Regions from separate parts of the Xanthomonas graminis pv. graminis genome, predicted to be linked through region 3. Evidence: predicted binding sites of a transcription regulator. Region 3 holds the regulator's gene; each other region holds the start of a gene.
The links. Region 3 encodes FliA, which starts transcription of late flagellar genes. Its sites were predicted from a motif close to TAAAGTTTNNCNNNCNNNGGCCGATAA; they were not measured.
Positions count from the first base shown of each region.

Region 1 (7,312 bases), 1.2 Mb from region 3:
ATGGCGCGGCCGCGAGCGATCTCCTCGCGCACGAATTCGGGGGTGATGACGTGCTGGATGCTGGCGCCGAACGCCTCGCCGGGATGCTGCTGGCGCAACAGCGCATCGCGCACCGCCTCCAGCCGCTGGTTCTCGCGGATCGCCACGAACTCCATCTCCGGGGTGACGATGCCGCGGCGCGCGTAGTGCATCTGGGTGACGTTGGCGCCGGCCAGCGCGCGCCGCGGCAGGTGCCGGGCCGGGAAGCGCACCGGGTCCAGCCGCGCGTTGTGCTCGCGGCCGCGGCCGAAATCGGAGCTGAGCTGGGCCAGCGCCGCGGTATCGCCGCGTTCTTCGATCCAGCGCGCGCGCAGCGGCGCCAGGCCGGCGCGCAGGTCGATCGCCGCGTCCGGATCGGTGTACGGACCGGAGGTGTCGTAGACGGTGACCGGCGGATTGTCTTCGCCGCCGAACAGGGTCGGGGTGCGGGTCAGCTGGATCTCGCGCATCGGCACGCGCAGATCGGCACGCGAGCCTTGCACGAAGATCTTGCGCGAACCGGGGATCGGCCGGGTCACCGACTCGGACAAGGTATCGGCCTGCTGCAACAACGGGCTGGGTACGGCATTCATCGGCATTCGTCCTGGTTCTGGAAGCCCGCAACGGGTGCGGGCGGTTGCGAGCGGACTCGCATCACGGACGAAGCGGCGGCGCGGGCGCGGCCTCGGCGCGACAGCGCACGGACCAGGCTTGCGAAGCTTCCCTACGCCGGTATCAACCGGATCAGGTTCGAAGGGACTGTCTCAACCGCGGCCTGCGCCGACGGTACCCCCGCTTCTGCGGCTATTAGACCCGTTTCTGCAGCGGACGCCAACCGCGCGCAGCTGAATCGGCGCACAATCGGGCCGGCGTCGTGTCAATGTCGGCACGTGCGCGCCCGGCATCGCGGCAACTCCTGGCGAAATACCGCGCCTGGCGTGGTTCACACCAGAACGACGCCGCGCTCCCCCTGACGCCGGCTCGACACCGGCGGCGTCTTTTTTGCGGCGTTCGCCGCAGGCTTCATTCCAGCACGTAGGCCACGCGCAATCCGCCCCAGTGGCGGCCACGCACGTACACCGGCACCGACAGATCGAACAGGATCTGTCCGGTATCGCGCCGATACACCTGCAACAGATACGGCTCGGTGTGACGGCCGACGCTGCGCCCGACCCGATCGGCGAACATGCGCTTGGTGCGGTTGCCGACCAGGTCGCGGGCGCGGTCGCCGCTCAGCGGCTGGCTGAAGCGCAGGTTGTGGGTCGGCACGTAGCCGTCCGGGGTGGCGCAGATCGCGAACACGATCCACGGGTGCGCGGCCAGCAGCGGTTCCTGCAATGGCGGCAGCAGTTCGTCGCACAGCGCATCGAAGGCGGTGCGGTACTTGGGCGGATCGATGCCTGCGATCGGCGTGTAGTCGTTGGAAAACAGCGCGTCCTCGTCGATGCGGCCACGGGCGATCGCCTCGGCCAGCGCCTTGCCGATGCTGCCCGCGGTCGCGGTCGCCAGCTCGCGGATGCGCGCATGCCGCGGCTGCTGCATCGGATCGGCCGGCAAGCGGAACAGGCCCACGCAGTCGTGCAGCGTGGCGCTGCCGGCGCCCAGCGCCGCGCTGCGCTCGACCACGCGCGCGACATGCTCCAGGTTGCTGCGGCTGAGTCCGACCACGTGCGCGACCGCGCGGTCGATGCCGCCGATCTCCTCGCCTTGCGCGGCGACGCGGGTGGCCACGGTCTCCATCGCCGCGCTGGCGCGGCCGAGCAACTGGCCGATGCCGCCGAGCACCTGCTCGGTACGCTGCGCCGAGGCCGCGCTGTCGTGCAAGGCGCTGCCGGTCTCGCCGATGATGACGCGCACGTCGCGCGCCGCGGCGGCGGCGCGTTCGGCCAGGCGCCGGATCTCGCTGGCGACCACGGCGAAACCGCGCCCGGCGGCGCCGGCATGCACCGCCTCGATACTGGCGTTGATCGACAGGATATTGGTCTGGAACGCGACCGCGTCGATCACCTCGATGACCTCGGTAGCGCGCGCCGAGCGCCGCTCCACCTCGCGCATCGCCTGGCCCAGCGCGCGCGCCGCCTCCACGCCCTGGCGCGCGCTGTCGTCGGCGCTGGCCGCCACCGCGATCACCGCGCGCAACTCCTGGTCCATTTCGCTCAGGCCCTGCAGCAAGCGCCGGGTGGTCGCCACCACCGTCTGCAACGCGTCCATCTGGGTCTGCGACTGCTGCGCCAGCTCGTCGTTCTCGGCGACCACGTGCGGCACGTCGGCGGCGATCTGCAGCGACAGCGCCACCGCCTGGCGGATCGCCTCGGCCAGGTTGCCGAAGCCGGCCGACAGGCGCCGCCTGGGCATCGCCTCGGTTTCCTGCGCGGACAGCGGCGTGCTCAGCCCCAGGTCCAGGTCGCACCCGGTCAGGCGCTCGCCGACCCGGTCCAGCAAGGCCTGCGCCTCGGCGCCGGCCTGCAGCCGCTGCGCCAGCGCCTGCAGCGCCGGGCTGGTCGCGCCCTGCGCCTGTCCGGCGCTCAGCAGCAGAACGTCGCGCAGCAGCGCGGCGGTTTCCGGATGCGGCAGCGACAGCAGCCAACCCTCGCCGTCGCGGTCGCGCTGATAGCGCACACGCCGCGCCGGATCGGCGTCCGATGCCAGCCAACTGCCCTCGGTGCCGGCCAGCGCCGCCAACGGCAGGCCCCACACCGCTTCGCTGGGTTCGCCGAGCAAGACCTCCGCACGCACCCCGAGCAGATCCAGGGCGGCCCGATTGGCGGCAGCGACCCGTCCCTGCGGGTCCAGCCGCAGCAACGCCACCGGTGCGTCCGGCAAGGCCGCGGCGTGTCCGCCATCGGCGCCGGGACTGCGTGTGAACAACGACATCGTGTTCCCCTCCAGGAATCCTTCCGCATGGTATCGGCCGCCGCCGTGCAAGCTGAGCGGCACGGCCGCAACCGGGATCGGCGTCATGTCCGTTGCCGTGCGGATTCAGACGCAGGCATGGTTGTGCCTGTGCGCTGGCCAAGCAGCGCAGGCGCCGCGGCTTCCTGGTCGTTCACCGCTGCAAGCCGGGCCGCCTGTAGACGCCACACGGAGGCCGCGCGAGGCACCGATTTTCCGCGCAATCGGCCGCGCGGGTTTCGCGCCGGCTCACCGTTTCAGGCGTAACGATGCTGTCCTGGCGCGGCTTTCGGCACATTCGCGGTTTCGCACCGGCGGCAGGGTTGACAGCCCCGTAAAGGCCATGTTTATCTCGCTGCATGTTGCATCGCCACACCAGCCCGAAGCCGACCCGCCTGCCCACCGCGCTGCGCGCGGACGCCACCGCGTCGCTCCTCGTACTCGTGCTTATTACCTCGCCCACAAGTGCGGGACGAACCGGCGTGTAAGCGACAAGCAGCCTGGATTCGATCAGACCCCGCACCGGCAACGGCGCGGGGTTTTTTCATTTTAGTAACCGCGAAACACACGCTCCCCCTACCTACACCGTCCGAGGAAATCCGCCCCATGACCAGTTCCACCCAGCCCACCACCAAGATCGCCATCGTCGGCTACGGCAGCCAGGGCCGCGCGCATGCGCTGAACCTGCGCGAGTCCGGCTTCGACGTCACTGTCGGCCTGCGCGCGGGCGGCCCGACCGAAGCCAAGGCGCAGGCCGACGGCTTCGTGGTGAAGAGTCCCGCCGACGCGGTCAAGAACGCCGACCTGGTCGCGGTGCTGACCCCGGACATGGTGCAGAAGAAGCTGTACGACGAAGTACTGGCGCCGAACATGAAGCAGGACGCCTGCCTGCTGTTCGCGCACGGCCTGAACGTGCATTTCGACATGATCAAGCCGCGCGCCGACCTGGACGTGGTGCTGGTCGCGCCGAAGGGCCCGGGCGCGCTGGTGCGCCGCGAATACGAGATCGGCCGCGGCGTGCCGTGCATCTGGGCGGTGTACCAGGACAAGAGCGGCAAGGCCGAGCAGTTCGCGCTCGAGTACGCCGCCGGCCTGGGCGGGGCGCGCGCCAACCTGATCAAGACCACCTTCAAGGAAGAGACCGAGACCGACCTGTTCGGCGAGCAGGCGGTGCTGTGCGGCGGCGCCTCGTCGCTGGTCCAGGCCGGCTTCGAAGTGCTGGTGGAAGCCGGCTACCAGCCGGAAATCGCCTACTACGAAGTGCTGCACGAACTGAAGCTGATCGTGGACCTGTTCTACGAAGGCGGCATCACCCGCATGCTCGAGTTCGTCTCCGAGACCGCGCAGTACGGCGACTACGTCAGCGGCCCGCGGGTCATCGACGCAGCCACCAAGGAGCGCATGCGCGACGTGCTGACCGACATCCAGAACGGCACCTTCACCAAGAACTGGGTCGCCGAATACGAAGCCGGTCTGCCGAACTACAACGCGTTCAAGCAGGCCGACCTGCAGCACCCGATCGAAGTGGTCGGCAAGCAGTTGCGCGCCAAGATGGTCTGGCTGAACAGCGACGCCGCTGCCGCTGCCACCAAGCCGGCCGCGACAGGCCAAGCCGCGTAACCCGCGGCTCCCCCACCCGCTTTTACCGAAAGGTCGCCACCGTATGAACTCCTCCGCTCACGGCACGCCCCGCAACGGCGCGCGCTGGCTGACGCAGGCCCTGGAAGCCGAAGGCGTGGACACGCTGTTCGGCTATCCGGGCGGCACCATCATGCCGTTCTACGACGCACTGGTAGACAGCCAGCTCAAGCACATCCTGGTCCGCCACGAGCAGGGCGCGGCGCTGGCCGCCAACGGCTACGCCCGCGCCAGCGGGCGGGTCGGGGTCTGCGTCGCCACGTCCGGTCCGGGCGCCTCCAACCTGGTCACCGGCATCGCCGACGCGATGCTCGACTCGGTGCCGATGATCTGCCTGACCGGGCAGGTCGCCACGCCGCTGCTGGGCACCGATGCGTTCCAGGAACTGGACGTGTTCGGGCTGACCCTGCCGATCGTCAAGCACAGCTTCCTGGTGCGCCGCGTGGACGACCTGCCGCAGGTGCTGCGCGACGCGTTCCGCATCGCCCGCGAAGGCCGTCCGGGGCCGGTGCTGATCGATCTGCCCAAGGACGTGCAGCTGGGCGACGCCTCGCACTTGCCCGACCACGTGCCGGCCGCGGTGCCGGCCCCGCCGGCGCCGCACGCCGCGGCACTGGCCGAGGCGCTGGCGGCGATCGCCGGCGCCGACAAGCCGGTGATCTACGGCGGCGGCGGCATCGCCCTGGCCGATGCGGTGGACGCGTTCCGCCAGTTCGTCGACATCACCCGCATCCCCACCGTGCTGACCCTGCGCGGGCTGGGCGCGCTGCCGCACGGGCATCCGCACTACCTGGGCATGCTCGGCATGCACGGCACCCGCGCCGCCAACATGGCGGTGCAGGAGTCGGACCTGCTGATCGTGGTCGGCGCGCGCTTCGACGACCGCGCCACCGGCAAGCTGGCCGAGTTCGCCCCGTTCGCGCGGGTCATCCACCTGGACGCCGACGCCTGCGAGATCTCCAAGCTGCGCCATGCCCACATCGCCGTGCCCGGCGACGTGGCCGAAGCCTTGCGTGCGCTGAGCGCGGCGACCAGCACCTGCGAGGCGTGGCACGCGCGCTGCGTCGGCCATCGCGAAAAGTTCGGCACCCGCTACGACGCGCCGGGCGACGACATCTACGCGCCCGGCCTGCTGAAGCGGCTGAGCGAACTGGCCCCGGCCGACACGGTGATCGCCTGCGACGTCGGCCAGCACCAGATGTGGGTGGCCCAGCACTGCCGTTTCAACCATCCGCGCAACCACCTGACCAGCGGCGCGCTGGGCACGATGGGCTTCGGCCTGCCGGCAGCGATGGGCGCGCAGTTCGCCTGCCCCGACCGCACCGTGGTGCTGGTCAGCGGCGACGGCAGTTTCATGATGAACGTGCAGGAGTTGGTCACCATCGCGCGCTGCAAGCTGCCGGTGAAGATCGTGCTGCTGGACAACAGTTCGCTGGGCATGGTGCGGCAGTGGCAGGAACTGTTCTTCGCCGAGCGCTACAGCGAGATCGACCTGTCCGACAACCCGGACTTCGCCGCGCTGGCGCAGGTGTTCGGGATCCCGGCCAAGCGCATCACCGCGCGCGGCCAGGTCGAGGACGGCCTGGCCGAACTGCTGGCGCAACCGGGTCCGGCGCTGCTGCACGTGGCCATCGACGCGCGCGCCAACGTGTGGCCGCTGGTGCCGCCGAACACGGCCAACAGCACCATGCTGGAGAGCAATCCCGCGACCCAGCGCCAGGAGACCGTCCATGCGATACCAGCTTGACCTGGTGCTGAAGCCGGTCGAAGGCGCGCTGCTGCGCGCGATCGGCATGGCCGAGCGGCGCGGCTTCGCGCCGCTGTCGATCCGCGGCGCGCCGGCGCCCGACGACGCCGGCCGCTGGCACCTGCAGATGGTGGTGGACGGCACTCGCCCCGGCGAGAGCCTGCGCCTGCAGATGGAGAAAGTGTACGACTGCGAGTCGGTGCGGGTGACTGCGTTGGATGTAGCGCCATGAAACTTTCGGGACTCGGGACTCGGGACTCGGGACTCGGGGGCTGCGTTGGCAGCTCACTGGTCTTGGGCTTCATGCCGGCCGTGCGGCAGCGCCGCGCGACGGCGCGGAGGCGTCTTCTTCCATGGGGGCGTCTTCTTCCAGTCCGCGATTCGCATTCCGAGTCCCGAGTCCCGAGTCCCGAGTCCCGGCACCCACCCCATGCCTGACCCCGGCCGCCCCGCCCGGCAGGAACCCGACGTAGGCGACGTAGCGGTCAGCGTCGCCGACGTGCTGGCCGCGCAGGCGCGGCTGCGCCGCTACCTGCCGCCGACGCCGGTGCACTATGCCGAGCGTTTCGGGGTGTGGCTGAAGCTGGAGAACCTGCAGCGCACCGGGTCCTACAAGGTGCGCGGCGCGCTGAATGCGCTACTTGCCGGGCTGGAACGCGGCGACGAGCGCACCGTGATCTGCGCCTCGGCCGGCAACCATGCGCAGGGCGTGGCCTGGGCCGCGCACCGGCTGGGCGTGCAGGCGATCACGGTGATGCCGCACGGCGCGCCGCAGACCAAGATCGCCGGCGTCGCCCATTGGGGCGCCACCGTGCGCCAGCACGGCGACAGCTACGACGAAGCCTACGCCTTCGCCCGCGAACTGGCCGAGCAGAACGGCTACCGCTTCCTGTCCGCGTTCGACGACCCGGACGTGATCGCCGGCCAGGGCACGGTCGGCATCGAGCTGGCCGCGCACGCCCCGGACGTGGTGATCGTGCCGATCGGCGGCGGCGGCCTGGCCGCCGGGGTGGCCCT
Region 1 is NZ_CP076255.1:993,199-1,000,510, reverse strand. It holds gene thiC (phosphomethylpyrimidine synthase ThiC) at 1-611, opposite strand, end outside; TPP riboswitch at 722-822, opposite strand; gene KHF85_RS04370 (methyl-accepting chemotaxis protein) at 1,042-2,892, opposite strand; gene ilvC (ketol-acid reductoisomerase) at 3,517-4,530, shown strand; gene ilvG (acetolactate synthase 2 catalytic subunit) at 4,574-6,295, shown strand; gene KHF85_RS04355 (ACT domain-containing protein) at 6,279-6,527, shown strand; gene KHF85_RS04350 (threonine dehydratase) at 6,726-7,312, shown strand, end outside.
Region 1: a site for FliA is predicted at 2,923-2,949, ahead of KHF85_RS04370 (methyl-accepting chemotaxis protein). Genes of this name have one in related genera too.

Region 2 (7,312 bases), 870 kb from region 3:
CTTCAACGTGCTGCTGTCGACCACGATCATCGAATCGGGCATCGACATCCCCAACGCCAACACCATCGTCATCAACCGCGCCGACCGCTTCGGCCTGGCCCAGCTGCACCAGCTGCGCGGCCGCGTCGGCCGTTCGCACCACCGCGCCTACGCCTACCTGCTGGTCCCGGACCGGCGCAGCATCACCGGCGATGCGCACAAGCGGCTGGACGCGATCGCCTCGATGGACGAACTCGGCGCCGGCTTCACCCTGGCCACCCATGACCTGGAGATCCGCGGCGCCGGCGAACTGCTCGGCGAGGACCAGAGCGGGCAGATGGCCGAGGTCGGCTTCAGCCTGTACACCGAGCTGCTGGAACGCGCGGTGCGCAGCATCCGCCAGGGCAAGCTGCCGGACCTGGACGCCGGCGAGGAAGCGCGCGGCGCCGAAGTGGAACTGCATGTGCCGGCGCTGATCCCGGACGACTACCTCCCCGACGTGCACACCCGCCTGACCCTGTACAAGCGCATCTCCAGCGCCCGCGACAGCGAGCAACTGCGCGAACTGCAGGTGGAGATGATCGACCGCTTCGGCCTGCTGCCGGAGGCGGTCAAGCACCTGTTCGCGGTCGCCGAGCTGAAGCTGCAGGCCAACACGCTGGGCATCCGCAAGCTGGAACTGGGCGAGAACGGCGGCCGCATCGTGTTCGAGTCCAAGCCCAATATCGACCCGATGACCATCATCCAGATGATCCAGAAGCAGCCCAGGCTGTACGCGATGGACGGCCCGGACAAGCTGAAGGTGAAGCTGCCGCTGCCGGAAGCGGCGGACCGCTTCAACGCCGCGCGCGGCCTGCTGGCGGCGCTGTCGCCGCGCTGACCGCCAGGCCCTGAGCTGCGCGCGTCACGCATTTGTGACGCAGCACGCCATCCCGTCAGGCAAGCGCTGAGGCTTGCGCGCCAACGCAGGCTTTGCAAGAACGGCCGGGTCTCCCCGGCCGTTTTTTTTGTTCCGGCGCCAATGCAGCGTTGGCACGGCGCATGCATTCGATTCGGTGACAGCGCGGCGCTCGGACGAAATTTGGAATGGGGTGCCGCTCATTCGACTGAATCACTCATCCTTGTCAAGGATTTGCGAGACAAATGCGCCATTGGGCCTAAATATTCCCGAAAGGCGCCGATATCTGCTTACAGCCAATCCCACCTTCGGCTCAGTACCCGCGCCACAGCCCGGGATTTCGACATTCGCCCTGCTCGAATCGGAGACATGCCATGCGCTCGACACTCCCGGACTCCCCCCCCCCGCCGCTGCAACTGAGCCTGGACGGCGACATGACCATCCGCCGCGCCGGCGAACTGAAGCCGCTGCTGCTGCCGGCGCTGGACCACCCCGGCGGCCTGCAGCTGCAGTTGCAGGCGGTCACCGAAATCGACGCCACCGGCATCCAGCTGCTGCTCGCCACCCAGGCCGCGTTGCGCGCGCTGGGCCGGCCGTTCCAGCTCGACGGCTGCAGCGCGCCGGTCAACGACGCACTCGACCTGCTCGGCCTGCGCGACACGCTCGCGCCCGGCGCCGGCGACACCTTCCACTGATCGGCGCCAGCTCATGAATTTCGCTCAACTGCTGCAGACCTTCATCGCCGAGAGCCGCGACCTGCTCGAGGACATGGAACGCAACCTGCTGGAGGCCGAACGCGGCGAAGCCGGCCCGGACGCGGTCAACGCCATCTTCCGCGCCGCGCACACCATCAAAGGTTCCGGCGGGCTGTTCGACCTGGCGCAACTGGTGGGCTTCACCCACGTCGTCGAAAGCGTGCTGGACCTGGTGCGCGAACACACGGTGGCGCTGGATTCGGAGCTGATCCAGCTGATGCTGGCCTGCTGCGACCACATCCGCGCGCTGGTGGAAGCGGCGGCCGGCGCCGAGGCCGACGAAGCGGTGCTCGCCGCCGAAGGCGCGCCGCTGCTGGCGCGCCTGCACACCTACCTGCAACCGGCCGCCGCGCCGACAGCCGCCGCCGCCGTCGCGGCCACCGCTTCCGCGCAGACCGGCTACTGGCGGATCTCGCTGCAGCTGTTCAGCGATGCGCTGCGCTTCGGCAACTCGCCGCTGCACCTGATCCGCTGCCTGCGCAGCCTGGGCACGCTGGAGGCGGTGCGCACCCAGCATGAGCGCGTGCCGGCGCTGCCGGAACTGGACCCGGAAGCCTGCTACCTGGGCTTCGACATCCTGCTGCGCTCGGACGCGCCGCAATCGGCGATCGAGGACATCTTCGAATTCGTCCGCGACGACTGCGAGCTGCAGGTGGTCGCGGTGGACCCGCACGGCGACGCCGCCAACCTGGAACTGCCGCTGCTGGTGGCCGAGGCCGGCAGCCAGGCGCACGCCGACGACTTCGCCGGTTTCGACAGCCCGGCCGCGGCCGCCGCACCGGCGCCCGCTGCGCCGGCCAAGGCCGCGGCCGCTGCTGCCGCCGCGCCGGCCGCCGCACGCGCCCAGGACGGCGGCTCGATCCGCGTCGATGCCGACAAGCTCGACCGCATGATCGACCTGGTCGGCGAGCTGATCATCGCCGTCGCCAGCACCGGCGCCAACGCGCAGCGCACCGGCGATGCGCAACTGCTCGAATCCACCTCGATCCTGGCCGGACTGGTCGAGGACGTGCGCGAAAGCGCGCTGCAGCTGCGCATGGTCAAGATCGGCGGCACCTTCAGCCGCTTCCACCGCGTGGTCCACGACGTGGCGCGCGAACTGGGCAAGGACATCGTGCTGGTGGTCAACGGCGAGGACACCGAGCTGGACAAGTCGGTGGTGGAGAAGATCGCCGATCCGCTGACCCACCTGGTGCGCAACGCGATGGACCACGGCATCGAGCCGGCCGAGCTGCGCCAGGCGCGCGGCAAGCCGGTGCGCGGCACGGTGCGGCTCAACGCCTTCCACGATTCGGGCAGCATCGTCATCCAGATCAGCGACGACGGCGGCGGCCTGAACCGCGAACGGATCCTGGCCAAGGCGCTGGAGCGCGGCCTGATCGAACCCGGCCGCAGCCTGTCCGACCGCGAAGTGTTCGCGCTGATCTTCGAACCGGGCTTCTCCACCGCCGAGAAGGTCACCAACCTGTCCGGCCGCGGCGTCGGCATGGACGTGGTCAAGCGCAACATCACCGCGCTGCGCGGCAGCGTGGACATCAGCAGCCAGCAGGACGTGGGCACCACCATCTCGGTGCGGCTGCCGCTGACCCTGGCGATCATCAACGGCTTCCAGGTCGGGGTCGGCAAGTCGGTGTTCGTGGTGCCGCTGGACGTGGTCGAGGAATGCGTGGAATTCGCGCCGCACTACCAGAGCGACTACATCGACCTGCGCGGCGGGGTGCTGCCGTACGTGCGCCTGCGTTCGCTGTTCGGCATCGCCGGCGCGCCGCCGGCGCGCGAGAGCATCGTGGTGATCCGCCAGGGCGCGCAGCGCTTCGGCCTGGTAGTGGACACGCTGCTGGGCGAATGGCAGACCGTGATCAAGCCGCTGGCCAAGGTGTTCGCCGGGGTCAAGGGCATCAGCGGCTCGAGCATCCTCGGCAGCGGCGGCGTCGCCCTGATCCTGGACGTGCCCTCGCTGCTGACCCAGGCGGAACCCGCTTCCGATTCGCTGGCGGCCTGAGGCCGTTCCGAGGGTGCCACCGCGCACCCACACCCCTTCATAGACGCTAGCCAGGAACCGCCGCCATGTCCTATCGCTCACGGATCGCGACCACACTGTTGACCACCACGGCGATCGCCATCGCCCTGCCCGCCGCTGCCGCCGCCACGGCGTTGCTGCTGCCGCTCGCGCAGGGCGCCGCGCTGGCCCTGGTCGCGGCCGCGACGCTGGCCTGCGCCGGCTTGCTGGGCTGGGCCGCGCTGGCCGCGGCGCGCGCGCTGACCCTGGCCAGCGCCGGGCTGGACGCGCTGGTGCGCGGCGACCTGGAGCGGATCGTGCCGGCCAGCGGCGCACCCGACAACGCGGTGACGCAGCTGCTGCGCACCGCGCAGGCCGACCTGCGCCAGTTCCATGCCGACGTCGGCCACATGGCCAACGCGCATGCCGCCGGCGCGTGCGACGCGGCGCTGGATCCGGCGCGCTGGCCCGGCACCCACCGCGACCTGGCCGAGCGCATCAACAGCATGGTCGCCGGACACATCGGCGTGAACAAGCAGGCGATCGACTGCGTGGCCGAATTCGGCCGCGGCAACTTCGCCGCGCCGCTGGCCGCGTTCCCGGGCCAGAAGGCGTTCATCAACGAGGTCGTCGAGCAGGTGCGGCGCAACCTGCTCGGGCTGAACGCGGAAATGCGGCGGATGTCCGACCAGCACGAGGCCGGCGAGATCGACGCGGTCATCGACAGCGCGCAGTTCCAGGGCGATTTCCGCGGCATGGCCGACGGCATCAACCGCATGGTCGGCGGGCACATCGCGGTCAAGAAGCTGGCGCTGGGCGTGGTCGCCGAATTCGGCCGCGGCAACTTCGACGCCCCGCTGCCGCCGCTGCCCGGCAAGAAGGCCTTCATCAACGACACCATCGAACGCGTGCGCGGCAACTTCAAGCAGCTGATCGCCGAGATCAACCGCATGTCCGCCGAGCACGACAAGGGCGACATCGACGTGGTCATCGACACCGCCAGGCTCGAAGGCGACTTCCGCGCCATGGGCGACGGCATCAACCGGATGGTCGGCGCGCACATCGCGGTCAAGAAACTGGCGATGGGCGTGGTCGCCGAGTTCGGCCGCGGCAATTTCGACGCGCCGCTGGCGCAGTTGCCCGGCAAGAAGGCCTTCATCAACGATACCGTCGAGCACGTGCGCGGCAACTTCAAGCACCTGATCGCCGAGATCAACCGCATGTCCGCCGAGCACGACAAGGGCGACATCGACGTGGTCATCGACACCGCCAAGTTCGAGGGCGACTTCGGCGCGATGGGCAACGGCATCAACCAGATGGTCGCCGCGCACATCGCGGTCAAGAAACTGGCGATGGGCGTGGTCGCCGAGTTCGGCCGCGGCAACTTCGATGCGCCGCTGGCGCAACTGCCCGGCAAGAAGGCCTTCATCAACGACACCATCGAGCAGGCGCGCGGCAACCTGCGCAGCGTCGCCGACGTGATCAAGGTGATGGGCGCGGTCGCCGACGGCGACCTCAGCTGCAAGGTGCAGGGCCGCTACGAGGGCGCGTTCGCCGACATGCAGCGCTACGTCAACGTCACCATCGACACGCTCACCGGCATCGTCAACGAGGTCAACGGCAATGCGGCCACCCTGGCCAGTGCCTCCGAGCAGCTGTCGGCCACCGCGCAGTCGCTGAGCCAGGCGGCCAGCGAGCAGGCCGCCGGCGTGGAGGAGACCAGCGCCTCGCTGGAGCAGATGACCGCCTCGATCTCGCAGAATTCCGAGAACGCCAAGGTCACCGACGGCATGGCCGCCAAGGCCTCGCACGAAGCCGCCGAGAGCGGCGAAGCGGTGCGCAAAACGGTCGCGGCGATGAAGGAGATCGCGCGCAAGATCAGCATCATCGACGACATCGCCTACCAGACCAACCTGCTGGCGCTGAACGCAGCGATCGAAGCGGCGCGTGCCGGCGAGCACGGCAAGGGCTTCGCCGTGGTCGCCGCGGAAGTGCGCAAGCTGGCCGAGCGCAGCCAGGTCGCCGCACACGAAATCGGCGACGTGGCCGGGTCCAGCGTGGACCTGGCGGAAAGCGCCGGGCGCCTGCTCGGGGAGATGGTGCCATCGATCCGCCGCACGTCCGACCTGGTGCAGGAGATCAGCGCCGCCTCCGAGGAACAGACCTCCGGGGTGGGCCAGATCAACTGCGCGGTGGTCCAGCTCAACCAGACCACCCAGCAATCGGCTGCCAACGCTGAAGAATTGGCCGCTACGGCCGAAGAAGTAAGCAGCCAGGCCGAACAACTGCAGGTGCTCATGAACTTCTTCAAGACCGGCCCCGCCAGCGCGGCGCCGGCCCCGACCCCGCTGCCGCGGCGCGCGCCGGCACCACCGGCGCGGGCGCCACGCCTGCGCGCCTTCGCCGGCGCCGGCCCCGCGGCGGGGGCGCGGCTCGACGAAACCGCTTTCGAAACCTTCTGACCCCCGCAACAGCCCACCCCCGAACCGGTCGCCACATGTCCGCGACCCGCCACTCAATAACCCACAGGTACACCGCGATGTCCAACGCCACCTCACTCTCTTCCAAGCTATGGACTGGCTGCTGCATCGCCGTGCTGCTGCCGCTGGTAGCCAGTGCGGCCGGCTTCGCGCTGGCGCTGCCGCCAGGCCAGGTGCTGGCGCTGGCCATCGCCGCGGCGGTGCTGGGCGGTGCGGTGCTCGCTTACGTGGCGTATGCGATCTCGAGCTCGCTGCGGATCGCCACCACCACCCTGGGCCGCTTCGCCCGCGGCAATTTCGAGGTGGTGATGCCGACGCTGCGCGACGACCAGGCCTGCGAAATCCTGCTGGCGCTGCGCGAGGTGCAGTCCGGCATGCGCCAGATCGGCGACGAGATCGGGCGCATGTCGCGCGAACACGATGCCGGCGACATCGATGCGGCCATCGACAGCCAGCGCTTGGCAGGCGACTTCCGCAGCATCGCCGAGGGCATCAACCGCATGGTCGCCGGCCATATCGCGGTCAAGAAGAAGGCCATGGCCTGCATCGCCGAGTTCGGCCGCGGCAACTTCCAGGCGCCGCTGGACACTTTTCCCGGCAAGAAGGCGTTCATCAACGACACCATCGAGCAGGTGCGCCGCAACCTGCTCGGGCTGATCGCGCAGATGAACCACATGTCCGCCGAACACGACGCCGGCGACATCGACGTGACCATCGACAGCCAGCGCTTCGAAGGCGATTTCCGCAGCATGGCCGACGGCATCAACCGCATGGTCGTAGGCCACATCGCGGTCAAGAAGCTGGCGATGGGCGTGGTCGCCGAATTCGGTCGCGGCAATTTCGACGCGCCGCTGGCGCAGCTGCCAGGCAAGAAGGCGTTCATCAATGACACCATCGAGCAGGTCCGCAGCAACCTGCGCGCACTGATCCGCGACACCAACCTGCTGGTCGACGCCGCCGCTGCCGGGCGCCTGGACGTGCGCGCCGATGCCGGCCTGCACCACGGCGATTTCCGCCGCATCGTCGACGGCGTCAACCAGACCCTGGATGCGGTGATCGGCCCGCTCAACGAGGCGCGGCAGGTGCTCAAGGCGATCGAGGAAGGCGACCTGACCCGCACCGCCGACGTCGACTGCCAGGGCCAACTGAAGGAACTGTGCGACAGCATCAACGCCACCGTGGCGCGCCTGGCGCAGGTGGT
Region 2 is NZ_CP076255.1:3,092,337-3,099,648, forward strand. It holds gene mfd (transcription-repair coupling factor) at 1-859, shown strand, start outside; gene KHF85_RS13380 (STAS domain-containing protein) at 1,252-1,572, shown strand; gene KHF85_RS13385 (chemotaxis protein CheA) at 1,586-3,634, shown strand; partial or broken gene KHF85_RS20725 (hypothetical protein) at 4,138-4,224, shown strand; partial or broken gene KHF85_RS13390 (methyl-accepting chemotaxis protein) at 4,315-5,941, shown strand; gene KHF85_RS13395 (methyl-accepting chemotaxis protein) at 6,264-7,312, shown strand, end outside.
Region 2: a site for FliA is predicted at 1,137-1,163, ahead of KHF85_RS13380 (STAS domain-containing protein). Genes of this name have one in related genera too.

Region 3 (7,312 bases):
CGAACACCTTGGCCGCGGCCAGGTCGCAGTGTTCCTGGCCGTCGAGGTCGATTTCCAGCATGTGCCGGATCGATTCCGGCTCCACCCCGTCGACCAGCATCTGCAGGCCCTTGCGCACGAACGGGTCCTGTTGTTGCTGCACCTGGTTCTCCAGGCCGAGCAGGCCCTGGCGGCGGGCGATGTTGCTCCACTCCACGATCTGCTGCAGCAGCGCCTGGCGATCGCTGGACGGCGGATGCAGGATCCACTTGGCGATCTGGAACGCGCGCTTGAACACCGCCGGCGGGGTATGCACCAGGATCGCGGCGATGGTGCCGACGATCACGATCACGAACGCGGCCGGCGACCACAGCGCCGAGACGCCGGCGCCCTTGAGGATGCTGCCGCCGACCAGCGAAGCGATCGCCAACAGCAAGCCAATGAGACTGAGTTTGTCCATGCAGAAACTATCGGCAGTGAGGGGAGGGACTTGATGGTGGGGCTGTTTTTCGGGACCGGGGACCCGGGACCCAGGACCCGGGAATGATCGCGAGTGCGCTGCATTCCTGCTTGCTGCAGGAGGGGCTTCAGCCCCGATGCGTTACGAGTAAAGCGTCGGGGCTGAAGCCCCTCCTACAGAAAAAGCGCTGCGCTTGAATGGCAAGATGGCCGTTTCCTTTTCAAAAAAAAACGGCATTTCTTCTTCAAATCGCTTGACAGCGATTTTCGCTCGGACACCATCTCCCGGTCCCGGTCCCGGTCCCGGTCCCGGTCCCGGTCCCGGTCCCGGTCCCGGTCCCGGTCCCGGTCCCCGGTCCCCGGTCCCTCAGCTCTTCAACCCATCCACATCCAGGATCAGCGCCAGCCGGCCGTCGCCGATCAGGGTCGCGCCGGCGTAGCCGGGCAGGCCGCGCAGTGCGCGCGGCAGCGGTTTGATCACCACTTCCTCGCGGCCGCGGACCTGGTCCACGACCAGGCCCATGCGCGATTCGCCGGCCTGCAGCACCACCACGGTCAGCAGCGGCAGTTCCGGCGCCTCGATGTTCAGCCACTGGCGCAGGTCCACCAGCGGCAAGGTGTGCGATTGCCGGTCGAGTACGGCGCGGCCGTCGAACCAGCCCAGCGCGCGCCGCGGCGCATGCAGCACTTCGACCACGCGCGCCAGCGGCAGCGCATAGACGGTGTCGCCGGCCTGCACCAGCAGGGTCGGCAGGATCGCCAGGGTCAGCGGCACGCGGATCAGGAAGCGGCTGCCGCGGCCCAGTTCGGACTGGATCTGGATCTGCCCGCTGAGTTCGCGGATGCGCGACTGCACCACGTCCATGCCGACGCCGCGGCCGGAGATGTCGGTGACTTCGGCCTTGGTCGAGAAACCGGGCAGGAACACCAGGTGCAGGCATTCTTCGGTGGTCAGGCGCGCGGCGGCTTCCGGATCGATCAGGCCCTTCTCGCGCGCCTTGGCGCGCAGCCGTTCCGGGTCGATGCCGGCGCCGTCGTCCTGCACCTCGATGCTGACGTAGTCGCCTTCCTGCTGCGCCGACAGGCGCACGTGGCCGCCGCGCGGCTTGCCGGTGGCCTCGCGCAGCGCCGGCGATTCGATGCCGTGGTCGATCGCGTTGCGCACCAGGTGCACCAGCGGATCGGCCAGCGCCTCGACCAGGTTGCGGTCCAGTTCGGTGTCGGCGCCGATCAGTTCCAGGTCCACTTCCTTGTTCAAGGAGCGGGCAACGTCGCGCGCGACCTTGGGGAAGCGCGAGAACACCTTGCCGACCGGCTGCATGCGGGTGCGCATCACCGCCGATTGCAGGCGCGAGGTGGCGATGTCCAGGCTGCTGACCGCGCGGTCCAGTTCTTCGTCGCGCAGGCGCACGCGCAGGGTCTTGAGCCGGTTGCGCGACAGCACCAGTTCGCCGATCAGGTTGACGATCGCGTCCAGGCGCTTGGTGTCCACGCGCACGGTTTGTTCGGGTTCGGAGGCTTTGGCTGGCGCTGCGGCTGCCTTCGGCGCCGTCGGGACTCGGGACTCGGGACTCGGGACTCGGGAAAGCGGTGCTCCGGCGCCGGGAGCGGCACCGTGCAGGTTGTCCAGTAGGGCTTCGAACTCGTCGTCGCTGATCAATTCGGAATCGGCGGAACCGGCCGTTGCATGTGCAGCGCTTTTGCCGGGTCCCGAGTCCCGAGTCCCGGGTCCCGACGGCACGGCGGTTTCTTCGCCGCTGGTCGCAAACTGCGCGATCAGCTGTTGCGGCGCGCGCGGCGGTTCGCTGCCGCTGCCGAACGCGTCGAGCATCGATTGCAGGTAGTCCAGCGACTGCTGCGCGGCGTCGAAGTGCCGCGCCTGCAGCGTGGCCTGGCCGGCGCGCGCCTGGCCCAGGGTGTCCTCGGCGGCGTGGCACAGCTCGACCATGGCGTTGATCGCCAGGAATCCGGCGCCGCCCTTGAGCGTGTGGAACCCGCGGAACACGGCATTGAGCTGTTCGCTGTCCTCGGGCGCATGCTCCAGCGACACCAGTTGCTCGCCGAGCCGGTCCAGGATTTCCTGGGCCTCGATGATGAAGTCGGCAGCGATGTCGTCGGGCACGGCGCTCATCGGATTACAACCCTAGCCCGGACAGCAGATCGTCGGCGTCGTTCTGCGACACGCCGTGGCGGTCCAGACCGGCCAGCGCCGGGCCGGCCAGGCCGCCGTCGGGTTTCTTGTCGTCCTTCGGCGGCAGGCCGAGCGCGCCGAAGCCCTCGTGCACGCGGCGCACGATGGTCGCCACGCGGCGGATGATCTGCCCGGTCAGGTCCTGGAAGCTCTGCGCCAGGGCCATCTCGGTGAGATTGTGGCGGATCTTGTCGAGGATCTCGCCCTGGTCGCCGGTCAGGCCGCCGGCGCGCAGCTGTTCGGCCAGCGCGCGGCATTCCTCGGCCAGGTCCAGGGTGCGGTGGCTGGCCTTCTCGGTCATCTCCACCACGTGGTCCAGGCGCGAGCAGGCGTCGTCCAGTTCGCCGGCTTCGCTGGGAATGACCGGCAGCTCGCCGAGCGCCTGGCCCAGGTCGCGCGCCAGCCGGCTCAGGCCCTGCATCATCGGCCGCGTGCGCCAGGCGGCCAGGGTGTCGATTTCCTTGCGCCAGGCGGTTTCGTCGCCGCGCTCCAGTGCGTCCAGCGCACCTTGCAGGCGTTCGATCAGGGCGCTGCGTTCGGCGGTGGCTTGCATCAGGCGGTCGCTCCCAGGCGTTCGAAGATCTTGCCCAGCTTCTCCTGCAGCGTCTGCGCGGTGAACGGCTTGATGATGTAGCCGTTCACGCCGCACTGCGCCGCCTCGATGATCTGCTCGCGCTTGGCCTCGGCGGTCACCATCAGCACCGGCAGGTGCTTGAGCTTGTCGTCGGCGCGGATGTTGCGCAGCAGGTCGATGCCGGTCATGCCGGGCATGTTCCAGTCGGTGACCACGAACTCGAACGGTGCCGAGCGCAGTGCCGCCAGCGCACTGTTGCCGTCTTCGGCCTCTGCAGTGTTGGTGAAGCCCAGATCGCCGAGCAGATTCTTGACGATGCGCCGCATCGTCGAGAAATCGTCCACGATCAAAATCCGCATGTTCTTGTTCACCGCTAACTCCCTTGGGTCTTATTCTTCGTCTTCCAGGCCGGCGTCTGCCGCTTCGAACGCTTTCAAGCGTCCGCGCAAGCGTACCGTGGCCTGGCCGTGGATCTGGCAGACGCGCGACTCGCTGACACCGAGCACCGCGCCGATTTCCTTCAGGTTCAATTCCTGTTCGTAGTACAGCGACAGCACCAGCTGCTCGCGTTCGGGCAACTGCCCGATCGCCTTGCCCAGCTCGCGGCCGAACTCGCTGCGTTCCAGCATTTGCTGTGGATTGGGGCCGCCCTTGGCGATGGTGTCCAGCTCGCCATGGTCCTCGACCCGCGACTCCAGGCTCAGTACCTGGCCGCGTGCGGCATCTTCCATCAATCGCATGTAGTCGGGAAGCGGCATGTCCATCGCCGCGGCCACTTCGTTGGCGGCAGCGGCCCGGCCGGTGCTCTGTTCGATCTTGCGCACCGCCGAGGCGGCGTCGCGGGCACGGCGGTGCACCGAGCGCGGCACCCAGTCGCCGCGGCGGATCTCGTCGATCATCGAGCCGCGGATGCGGATCGAGGCGTAGGTTTCGAACGAGGCGCCCTGGTCGGCGTCGTAGCTGCGCGACGCCTCGATCAGGCCGATCATGCCGGCCTGGATCAGGTCGTCGATCTCGACGCTGGCCGGTAGCCGGGCCGCCAGGTGGTGGGCGATGCGCCGCACCAGGTCCGAATGCTGGGCGATGTAGTCGTTGGAACTGTTGCGCTGCACGGCGCGGTATTGGGCGGCGGCGTTCATGCGGCGACCCCCCGCTGGATGATCCGTTCGACGAAGAACTCGACGTTGCCGCGTGGCACGGTCGGCGCCTGCCAGCGCGAGGTGCGGCGGGCGATTTCGGTGATCGCCTGCGCCGACGGGCTGGACGGGTAGGCCTTGACCACCGGCTGCTGGCGCTGCACCGACAGGCGCAGCCAGTCGTCCTGCGGCACGCAGCCCAGGTAGTTCAGCGACACGTCGCCGAGGAATTTCTCGCACACCCGGCTCAGCTTGTCGTACAGCAGGCGGCCTTCGTTGGCGTCGCGGACCATGTTGGCGACGATCTGCACCCGGTCCACGCCGCGTTCGCGCGACAGCACCTTGATCAGGGCGTAGGCGTCGGTGATCGAGGCCGGTTCGTCGCAGACCACCACCACCGCGTCCTGCGCGGCCTGGCAGAAGGTCAGCACGCTGTCGGTGATGCCGGCGGCGGTGTCGATGATCATCACGTCCAGCTCGCGCTGCAGCTCGGAGAACACGTTGACCAGGCCGACGTGCTGAGCGGGCGGCAGTTCGGCCATGTGCCGGCGGCCGGAGGCGGCGGGCACCACCATCAACCCGTTGGGCATGTCGATCAGCACTTCTTCCAGGGTGCAGCGCCCGGCGACCAGGTCGGCCAGGGTGAACCTGGGGGTCAGCCCGAGCAGCACGTCGACGTTGGCCAGGCCAAGGTCGGCGTCCAGCAGCAGGGTGCGCTTGCCCATGTCGGCCAGCGCCATCGACAGGTTGACCGAGATGTTGGTCTTGCCCACGCCGCCCTTGCCGCCGGTCACGGCGATCGTGCGCACCGGGCCTAGCGGACCCAGCGGTTCGCTGCGGGTTGCCGACAGGGGGAAGGCATTGGTGAGATTGGCGTAATCACGCGACGGCATGGTTCTGCTCCGGAGTACAGGGCTTATCGGCAGCGCGCCGCAAATCTTCAAGGCGCAATACCAGGCTGGCGGCGTTGGCGCGGTGCAGGTCGTCCGGCACGCGCTGACCATCGGTCACCCAGGTGATGGGAAGCCGGTGGTCCGCGACCACCGACAGGGCACTGCCAAACCGCCCGGTTTCATCCAGCTTGGTCAAGATCACCCCCTGTGGATCGGCGCCGGCGAACCGGCGCACCACCTCGTCCAGGTCGGAGAAATGCGCGTTGGCAGGGAGTACTAGCAAGGACCGGACCACTCGCGAGGCGCGCAGCCAGTGCAATTGTGCGGCCAGGGCGCGGTCGCGCTGGCCCATGCCGGCGGTGTCGATGAGCACCAGCTTGTAGTCGCGCAGGCGCTCCAGCAACTGCTGCAGGGCGGCGTCGCTGTCGGCCTCGTGCACGGCGATGCCGAGCTGGCGGCCGTAGCTGTGCAGCTGTTCGCGGCCGCCGACGCGGATGGTATCGGTGGTGACCAGGGCCACGTCGCGGGCGGCGTGGCGTTCCAGGAAGCGCGAGGCCAGCTTGGCGATGGTGGTGGTCTTGCCGGCGCCGGTGGGGCCGATCAGGGCGATCACGCCGCCTTCCTCGATCGGATCCAGCGGCGCGATCGGCAGGCGCTTGGACAGCAGCCCCAGCATCAGCCCGCGGCCACGGTGCAGCTCCAGGTCGGCGGGGATCTGCATGACCACGTCGCGGATGAGGCCGCTGTCGAAGCCGTAGTCGTCCATCAGCTCCAGCGCCTGGGCGCGCACCGGCGAACCGCGCAGGCGCTCGTCGGTGAGCCGGTTCATCTCGCGCTCGATCATCTGCCGCATCAGCGCCAGTTCGTCGCGCAGCTGAGTCAATTGTTCGTCGTTCTGCGCTGCCGGGAAGCTCGGCACCGGCGTCAGGGCCGGCAGCGCCGGGATCCCGGCGCTGCCGGCAGCGGGGGCCGGCACCGTGGCGGCGGCGACCGGTTCGGCGCTGGGCGCAGCCGGGGCGCCCGGCGTGGCGGCCGGGCTCAGCGACACCGCGGCGATGTCCTCCAGCCACGCCGGCACGGCGGCGGCGCTGGCCGCGGCGCTGGCCGCGGCCGGGACGGCGAACGGGCTCGCCATCGGCACGCTGATCGGCGCGTTGCGGAACACGTCCTCGGGAATGCGGAATTCGGCGAAGGGCACGTCGGCGGCGGCCGGAGCCGGGGCAGGGGCCTGCGCTGCGGCGGCCGGACGGTTCGGCGCGGGTGCGCTGCCGGCGGGCATCGCCGAGACGGCGATCGCGGCGGGCTGAGTCAGCGGCCGCGCCGGCGCGGCGGTGGCCACGCTGGCCGTGGCCGGGGAGCGGCGCTCGCTGATCGCGGCCATCATCGCCATCGCCGGGTTGGCCATGGCGCCGGACTTGGCCGCACGCGGCGCCGGATTGGCGGCCGACACCTGCAGCCGCGGCGCCGGCTCTTCCGGCCGCGCCGCATCCAGGGCCTGCTGCACCAGAGCTTCGTCGTAGTTGCTGGCGGCGACGATCTCGATGCCCTCGTCGGTGCGCCGGTTGGACAGGATCACCGCATCCGGGCCGTGCTCGTCGCGCACCATGCGGAACGCGGTGCGCATGTCGGGAGCTACGAAGCGTTTGATTTTCATGCGGTCACCTTCGGGGCGGGACTCGGGACCCGGGACTCGGCAACAGCAAGCGCCTGGAGGCCGCAGCTTGCGATCGCGTTTGGATGGGGATGTGTTTGCGAGCATTCATTTGTCTATTCCGATTCCTGACCGTTGCGCTTCCGAGTCCCGGGTCCCTCGTCCCGGGTCCCGGCTTCAACTAATCGTTCCCACCAACTTCAACCGCTTGTCTTCCGGTACTTCGCTGTAGGACAGCACCGACAGCGAGGGGACGCTGTGGCGGACCAGCCTGGCCAGCGCGGCGCGGACTTGCGCCGGTACCAGCACCACGGCCGGTTCGTTGCGCGCTTCCTGCTTGCTGACGCATTCGGCCAGGCTCTGGTGCAGTCGCTCGGCCAACCCTGGTTCCAGCGCGGCACCGTTGCCTTGCGTAGAGTCTTGCAAGAC
Region 3 is NZ_CP076255.1:2,217,866-2,225,177, forward strand. It holds gene KHF85_RS09680 (flagellar motor protein) at 1-439, opposite strand, end outside; gene KHF85_RS09685 (chemotaxis protein CheA) at 806-2,569, opposite strand; gene KHF85_RS09690 (protein phosphatase CheZ) at 2,574-3,182, opposite strand; gene cheY (chemotaxis response regulator CheY) at 3,182-3,574, opposite strand; gene KHF85_RS09700 (RNA polymerase sigma factor FliA) at 3,593-4,342, opposite strand; gene KHF85_RS09705 (MinD/ParA family ATP-binding protein) at 4,339-5,232, opposite strand; gene flhF (flagellar biosynthesis protein FlhF) at 5,219-6,886, opposite strand; gene flhA (flagellar biosynthesis protein FlhA) at 7,061-7,312, opposite strand, start outside.

Region 4 (7,312 bases), 1.2 Mb from region 3:
ACGATGCGGCCACGGTGCAGCGCAACCGCGACGAACTGGCCGCGCGCCTGGCGCTGCCGTCGCCGCCGCACTGGCTGCGGCAGGTGCACGGGGTGCAGGTGCTGCGCTTGGAGCAGCCGCCGGCCGCAGTCGGCATCGACGCCGAGCCGACCGCCGATGCCGCGGTCACCGCGGTGCCCGGGGTGGTGCTGGCGATCCTGACCGCCGACTGCCTGCCGGTGGTGTTCGCCGCCCGCGACGGCAGCGAAGTCGGGGCCGCGCATGCCGGCTGGCAAGGCCTGGCCGGCGGCGTGCTGGAAGCCACCGTCGCCGCCCTGCGCACGCCGCCGGCGCAGCTGCAGGCCTGGCTGGGCCCGGCCGCGGGGTCGCAGGCGTACGAGATCGGCGAGAACGTGCGCGATGCCTTCCTGGGCCACGATCCGGCCGCGGCCAGCGCCTTCGTGGCGACCCGCCGCGGCCACTGGCGGGTGGACCTGTATGCGCTGGCACGACAGCGCCTGGCCGCGGCGGGGATCGACCCGGCGCAGGTGCACGGCGGCGGCCTGTGCACGATCTCCGACGCGCAGCGCTTCTTTTCCTATCGCCGCGACCGCCGCAGCGGGCGCATGGCGACGCTGGCGTGGATCGCGGACTGAGCGCGCCGCTGTTCGCGTAGCGGCTGTGGCCTGCGTTCGCGCAGCAGCTGCCGCCGCCGCCTTGCCGGTCGAAGTGACTTTGAGCGCCGCTGCGCAGGGCGAGCGCTGACCGCGCCGTTCCGGCGCGCATGCGCTGCCGTCGCGGCTGTGGCTGCAGCACGCACGGCAGGGCGTACGTCCGTCGCCGCGGCTGGCGATCGCGCAGTGCGCCGGCTCAGCCGGCGCCGCGCACCAACCGGGTGACCTTGCCGTCGCCGGGTTGCGCACGGGCCGGTTCGATCCGGAACACCGCCACCGCGGTGGCCAGGCCGCCGGCCTGTTCCTCCATGCTGCGTGCCGCGGCGGTGGCTTCTTCCACCAGCGCGGCGTTGCGCTGGGTCACTTCGTCCAGCTGCATCACCGTGCGGTTGACCTGCTCGATGCCGCTGGATTGCTCGGCGCTGGCGGCGCTGATTTCGCCGATCAGGCCGGTCACGCGCTGCACCGAGCCGACGATTTCGTGCATGGTGGCGCCGGCGCGGTTCACCAGTCCCGAACCCAGCGTCACCTTGTGCGTGGAGTCCTCGATCAGGTGCTTGATCTCCTTGGCCGCGTCCGCCGAACGCTGCGCCAGCGAGCGCACTTCCGAGGCGACCACGGCGAAACCGCGGCCCTGCTCGCCGGCGCGCGCCGCTTCCACCGCGGCGTTGAGCGCCAGGATGTTGGTCTGGAACGCGATCCCGTCGATGACGCTGATGATCTCGCCGATCCGCCGCGACGAGGTGCTGATCGCGCTCATCGTGGCGACCACCTCGTCCATCACCTTGCCGCCGGACTGGGCGATCTCGCCGGTGCTGTGCACCAGGCCGTTGGCCTGCTGCGCGTTCTCGGCATTCTGCTTCACTGCCGAGGTCAGTTCCTCCATCGAACTGGCGGCTTCCTCCAGGCTCGCCGCCTGCTGCTCGGTGCGGTCGGACAGGTCGGTGTTGCCGGCGGCGATTTCCATCGCCGCGCGGCGGATCGCCTCGACCGCGCCCTGGATGCCGACGATGATCTCGGTCAGCCTGGCCACGGTGCGGTTGGTGTCCTCGCGCAGCCGCGCGAACACGCCCTGCGCGTCGCCGTCGATGCGATGGGTGAGATCGCCTTCGGCCAGCGCGGCCAGCGCGCTGGCCAGCGCCGCCAGGTTGCTCTCCACCGAATCGGAGATGCGGTTGACGCCTTCGGCCAGCGCCTTGAGCACGCCGTCCATCGACGCGGTATCGAGGCGGCGGCTGAAATCGCCATGCGCGGCGGCCTCGATCACCGTGGTCAGCGCCTGCTCGGCATTGACCTGCGCGGTCACCTCCTCCCACTGCGCGATGGTGCCCAGGCGCACGCCGTCGGCGCTGGTGATCGGGCTGTAGACGAAGTCGATCTGGCGGCCGAAGAACGGCGCGCGCACGCGCTTGGAACCGGTCAGCGCGCGCATGCGGTCGATCGCCGCCTGGCTGTCCGGATAGATGTCGCCGATGCTGCCGCCGACGAACTGCTCGGCGCGGAATTCGGGGCGGAAGCTCTGCACGTCCGGCTCGATCGCGCGCAGCATCTGCAGCAGCTTGCGGTTGGCGAAGTGCACGCGGCCGTCGTCGTCGGCGATGCGGACCATGGTGTCCAGGTCGTCCAGCGCCTGCAGCACGAAGCGGCCGCGGCGCAGTTCGGCCTCGGTCTCGGCCTGGCGTGCGGCCAGCCGCGCCTGCGCCGTCTGTAGCGCGCGCAGCAGCGCGGGGTCGGCCGCGTCGCCGGCGCTATCGAGGCGTTGTTCGAAGCGGCCTTCGCCCAGCGCCTGCAGTGCCTGCAGGACGCGCTGCGATGGCGCGGCGCGGCGTGTGCCGGCCCAGCACAGCGCCGCCGCCAGCAGCGCTGCGGCGATCAGTGCCGGCGTCAGCCGCACCAGGGCCGGGCCGTTCGGGCCGAGCTGGCGGCCAAGATGCAGCGCGTACAGCGCCATCGCCAACAGGCCCAGCGCGTAGGCCAGCGCGACCAGCAAGGCACGCGGATGCAGGCGGGCGCCAGCGGCAGAACGAAGGGGTGGGGCGTCGGGCAAGGTCATGGCGGCTACCGGCTGGGAAGCATCGCGCAGTCCATTCGCGTCGACGGATGCTTCGTGAATGTGCTCCCCAGTATCGGCCTGCCGCTTCGCCGACTTGACCCCGGTGCCGACCGTTCGTCGGAAAACGCTAGCTGAATGGGCAGGCTAGGCTGCTGAAAACCCAGCTTTTTTTGTTGCGGCGCAATAAGCCGCGCGGCGCCGGCGGCACTTAGCCCCGTGGGCGGGTGCGGCCGTCGCCAGCGCCAGCGCCAGCTGCGGCTGCCTGCAGACACCAGACCGGCCGTCTTGCGACGGCCGGCCGGGGGTGGAGCGGAGCCAGCAGGCGGGCGTTATTTCGCCGGCGCGGCGTCTGGCAGGGTCCAGGCGATCACGCTGTCGCCGAGCTTGGTCTCCATGCGGTCGTGGCCGCCGATCGCCGCGACGATGTACTGCTTGCCGTTCACCGTATAGCTCAGCGGCGCGGCCTGCGGGCCGGCCGGCACCCGCACTTCCCACAGCAGCTTGCCGGTCTGGGTGTCGTAGCCGCGCAGGAAGTCGTCCAGCGCCGCGCCGATGAAGGTGACGCCGCCGGCAGTGGCCAGCGAGCCGCTGTTGTTCGGCGTGCCCAGCTCGAACTTCATCTTCGACGGAATGCCCATCGGACCCTGGTCGTAGCCGGTGCCGAGCGGACGCCGCCAGATCACCTGCTGGGTGCGCAGGTCCACGCCGGAGAGATAGCCCCACGGCGGGGCGATGCATGGCGTGTTCAGCGGCGACATCCATGGTTCCTTGCGCGCACCGTAGGCCAGGCCTTCCTGCGCCATGTAGCCGGGCGTCCTGCTCTTGCCGTTGAACACCGAGACCACGCCCAGTGCGTTCATCTCCTGACGCGGATACACGTGTTCGGTATACGGCAGGCGGTTGCTGTTCATCACCATGATGCCGCGCTGCAGGTCCACCGACACGCCGCCCCAGTTGATGCCGCCGTGGTTGCCGGTGAACGACAGCGAGCCGCCCAGGCTGGGCGGGGTGAACATGCCGTCGTAGCGCAGCTGCTTGAACTGGATGCGACAGGCCAGCTGGTCGAACGGGGTGATGCCCCAGGCGTCGGATTCGACGATGGTCTCGTAGCCCTTGCTCGGCGCGCCGACGGTGTTGGGCATGCCCGGCGACACCGGCTGGGTCTTGGCGGTCCAGTCGCCGTGGTCGGTGCCCTGCGGCACCGGCAGTTGCTGCACCGGCATGATCGGCTTGCCGGTCTCGCGGTCGAGCACGAACACCTGGCCGGACTTGGTGGCCTGGATCACCGCCGGGCGCGTGCCGCCGCCGGGCACCGGGAAATCGACCAGGTTCGGCTGCGGGCCGATGTCGTAGTCCCACAGGTCGTGGTTGACCGTGCGGAAGTGCCAGCGCTCCTTGCCCGTGGCCGCATCCACCGCGACCAGCGAGGCGGTGTATTGCTCTTCCTGCGGGGTGCGGCCCTTGCCGAAGAAGTCGCCGGAGGCATTGCCGGTGGGCAGGTAGACCAGGCCCAGTTCGTCGTCGGCGGCCATCAGCGACCACACGTTCGGGGTCGAACGGGTATAGGTCTGCCCGGCCGGCGGCGCGGCGGCGATCGCCGGGTTGCCCAGGTCCCAGGCCCAGCGCAGCTGGCCGCTGACCGCGTCGAAGGCGCGCACCACGCCGGACGGCGCATCGCGTTCCTGGCCGTCGCGGACCTGGCCGGTGGGCTGGATCACCACGCCGCGCATCACCACCGGCGGCGAGGTCGGGCCGACGAAGCCGGGCTTGGTGTTGCCGGTGTCCTTGTTCAGATCCACATAGCCGTGGTCGCCGAAGCTCTGGCACAGCTTGCCGGTGGCGGCGTCGAGCGCGCCCAGGCGGCCATCGACCATCGGCCAGAAGATGCGCTTGGCGCAGTCGGCGACCGGGGTGGTGGCCTCGAAGTAGGACACGCCGCGGCAGGTGGTGGCGGCGACGCCGGCCATCGCCTTGGGGTTGGTCTTGGGATCGAAGCGCCAGCGTTCCTTGCCGGTCGTGGCCTCGACCGCGATCACCTTCTGTGTGGGGGTGCAGATGTAGACCAGGTCGCCGACCTTCAGCGGAGTGTTCTGGAACGCATAGCCGAGTTTGGAGCCGGCGGGCTTGAGGTCGCCGGTATGGAATTCCCAGGCGATCTTCAGGTCCTTGACGTTGTCGGGCGTGATCTGCGCGCCGGGGCTGTAGTGGTTGGACAGGTTGGACCCGGCGTAGGCGGTCCAGTTGCCGGCGTCGTGGTTGGCGGCGACGTTGCCGTCGGGGCTGTTCACCGTGGCGCGGCTGAACGCGGCCTGCGGCCGTTGCGCGGCCAGTGCCGGATCGGCCAGTTCGACGGTGCGCGGGAAGAACAGCGGCACGAACACCAGCAGCGCGCCGAGGACCGGCAGCACGCCGCTGACCAGCGCGTAGCCCAGCCCGGACAGCGGCGCCAGGCGCCGGCGTGCCACCTTCCAGAACGGCAACAGCAGCAGGCCGAGCACCGAGATCATCGCCAGGCGCGGGATCAGCGCCCAGCCGTCGAGGCCGACTTCGGCCAGCGCCCAGGCGATGGTCGCGGCCAGGGTCAGGCCGAACAGCCACAGCCCGGCGCGGCGGCCCAGTGCCAGCAGCGCGCCGGACACGACCAGCGCCAGGCCGGCCAGCAGGTAGTACCAGGAGCCGCCGACGGCGACGAGGCGGCCGCCCATCGCGGCCAGGGCGGCGCCGATCAGGGCGATGAGCACGGCATAGGCGACGAACAGCCAGGTGCCGGGTCCGTGTTTCGGGGAATGAGCGGTCATGGTGAGGGTCTGCAGAAGATCCGGCGGCGCCACGCTGGCGCAGGCAGATCGTGGAGGGGATCGAGCGCTGGTTCGGCTGCATCGGCGGCGACCTGGCGCTCAACGCGCACGCCGCGCGCCCCTCCCAGGGTGTCGATGCGCGGCGTATGGGCGGCGATTTTAAAGGAATCGGCGTGCGCGCTCCGTGACCGCGCGGAAACCTGCGTTCTGCGTGCGATGGCGCGCCTGCCGCGACCGGCAACGGCCGCGGCAGGCGCGGATCAGCGCCGCTCCAGCGCCTGCAGGTAGCGCTGCCGCCACACGCCGATATCGTTCTTGCGCAGATGTTCCATCATCGTCTGCCAGCGTTCGATGCGTTTGGCCTTGGACAGCGAGGCGGCGGTGGCGATCGCATCGGCCACGCCGTCCAGGTCGTGCGGATTGACCAGCAGCGCTTCCTTCAGCTCGTCGGCGGCGCCGGCCAGCAGCGACAGCACCAGCACGCCCGGATTCTCCGGGTCCTGCGCGGCCACGTATTCCTTGGCCACCAGGTTCATACCGTCGCGCAGCGGCGTCACCAGGCCGACCTGGGCGGCGCGGTAGAAACCGGTCAGGGTGGCGTGGGTGAAGTTGCGGTTGACGTAGCGCAGCGGCGTCCAGTCCGGCTCGGCGTGGCCGCCGTTGATGTGTCCGGCGATCTGTTCGAGCTGGTTGCGCAGTTGCTTGTATTCGGTGACCTCGCCGCGCGAGACCGGCGCGATCTGCAGATAGGTGAGGCTGCCGCGCTGGTCCGGATGCCGTTCCAGGTAACGCTCGAAACCGAGGAAGCGTTCGGGCAAACCCTTGGAGTAGTCCAGCCGGTCCACGCCGATCGCCAGCTGGCGCTCGCGCAGGCTGCTGCGCAGGTCGCGCACCGCCGGCTTGGTCACCGCCGCGCGCGCCTGCTGCGCGATCAGTTCGGTGTCGATGCCGATCGGGAATTTCTCGGCGCGGAAGCGGCGCCCGCCGGGCGCTTCCAGCACGCCGGCCTTGATCACCTTGCCGCCGCCGAACAGGCGCACGTAGGCCTGGAAGCGGTCCACGTCGCGCTGGGTCTGGAAGCCGACCAGGTCGTAGGCGTAGAAGCCGGAGAACAGCCGCGCATGGTCGGGCAGTGCCTGGATCAGGTCGGCCGACGGGAACGGCACGTGCAGGAAGAAACCGATCTTGCAGCCGATGCCGCGCTCGCGTAGCAGCGAGGCCAGCGGGATCAGGTGGTAGTCGTGGATCCACACCGTGTCGTCTTCGCGCAGCAGCGGCGCCAGCTTCTCGGCGAACATCGCGTTGACCCGGCGGTAGCCTTCGCGGGTGGCGCGGTCGTAGTCGACCAGATCCAGGCGGAAGTGCAGCAGCGGCCACAGCGTGCGGTTGGCGAAGCCGTTGTAGTAGGCGTCCAGGTCGGCGCGGTTGAGGTCCATGGTGACGAAGCGGATGTCGCCCTGGGTCTGTTCGTGCAGCGCGCCGCTGTCGCCGCGCACGGTCTTGCCGCTCCAGCCGAACCACACCCCACCGCGTTCCTTCAACGCGGCGAGCAAGCCCACCGCCAGGCCGCCGGCGCGGTTCTCGCCGGGCAAGGCCACGCGGTTGGATACCACGACCAGTCTGCTCATGATGCCTCCTGCCAGCTGCGCGACAATCGCATCGCGGCGATGATCAGGCCGACGTGCGAATAGGTTTGCGGGAAATTGCCCCAGGCTTCGCCACCGTCGAAGGCCAGGTCCTCCGACAGCAGGCCCAGGTGATTGCGGCGCGCGAGGATGCGCTCGAACAACTCGCGCGCCTCGTCCTTG
Region 4 is NZ_CP076255.1:3,368,953-3,376,264, reverse strand. It holds gene pgeF (peptidoglycan editing factor PgeF) at 1-635, shown strand, start outside; gene KHF85_RS14620 (methyl-accepting chemotaxis protein) at 850-2,706, opposite strand; gene KHF85_RS14615 (membrane-bound PQQ-dependent dehydrogenase, glucose/quinate/shikimate family) at 3,036-5,465, opposite strand; gene KHF85_RS14610 (hypothetical protein) at 5,555-5,692, shown strand; gene otsA (alpha,alpha-trehalose-phosphate synthase (UDP-forming)) at 5,765-7,132, opposite strand; gene KHF85_RS14600 (glycoside hydrolase family 15 protein) at 7,129-7,312, opposite strand, start outside.
Region 4: a site for FliA is predicted at 2,810-2,836, ahead of KHF85_RS14620 (methyl-accepting chemotaxis protein). Genes of this name have one in related genera too.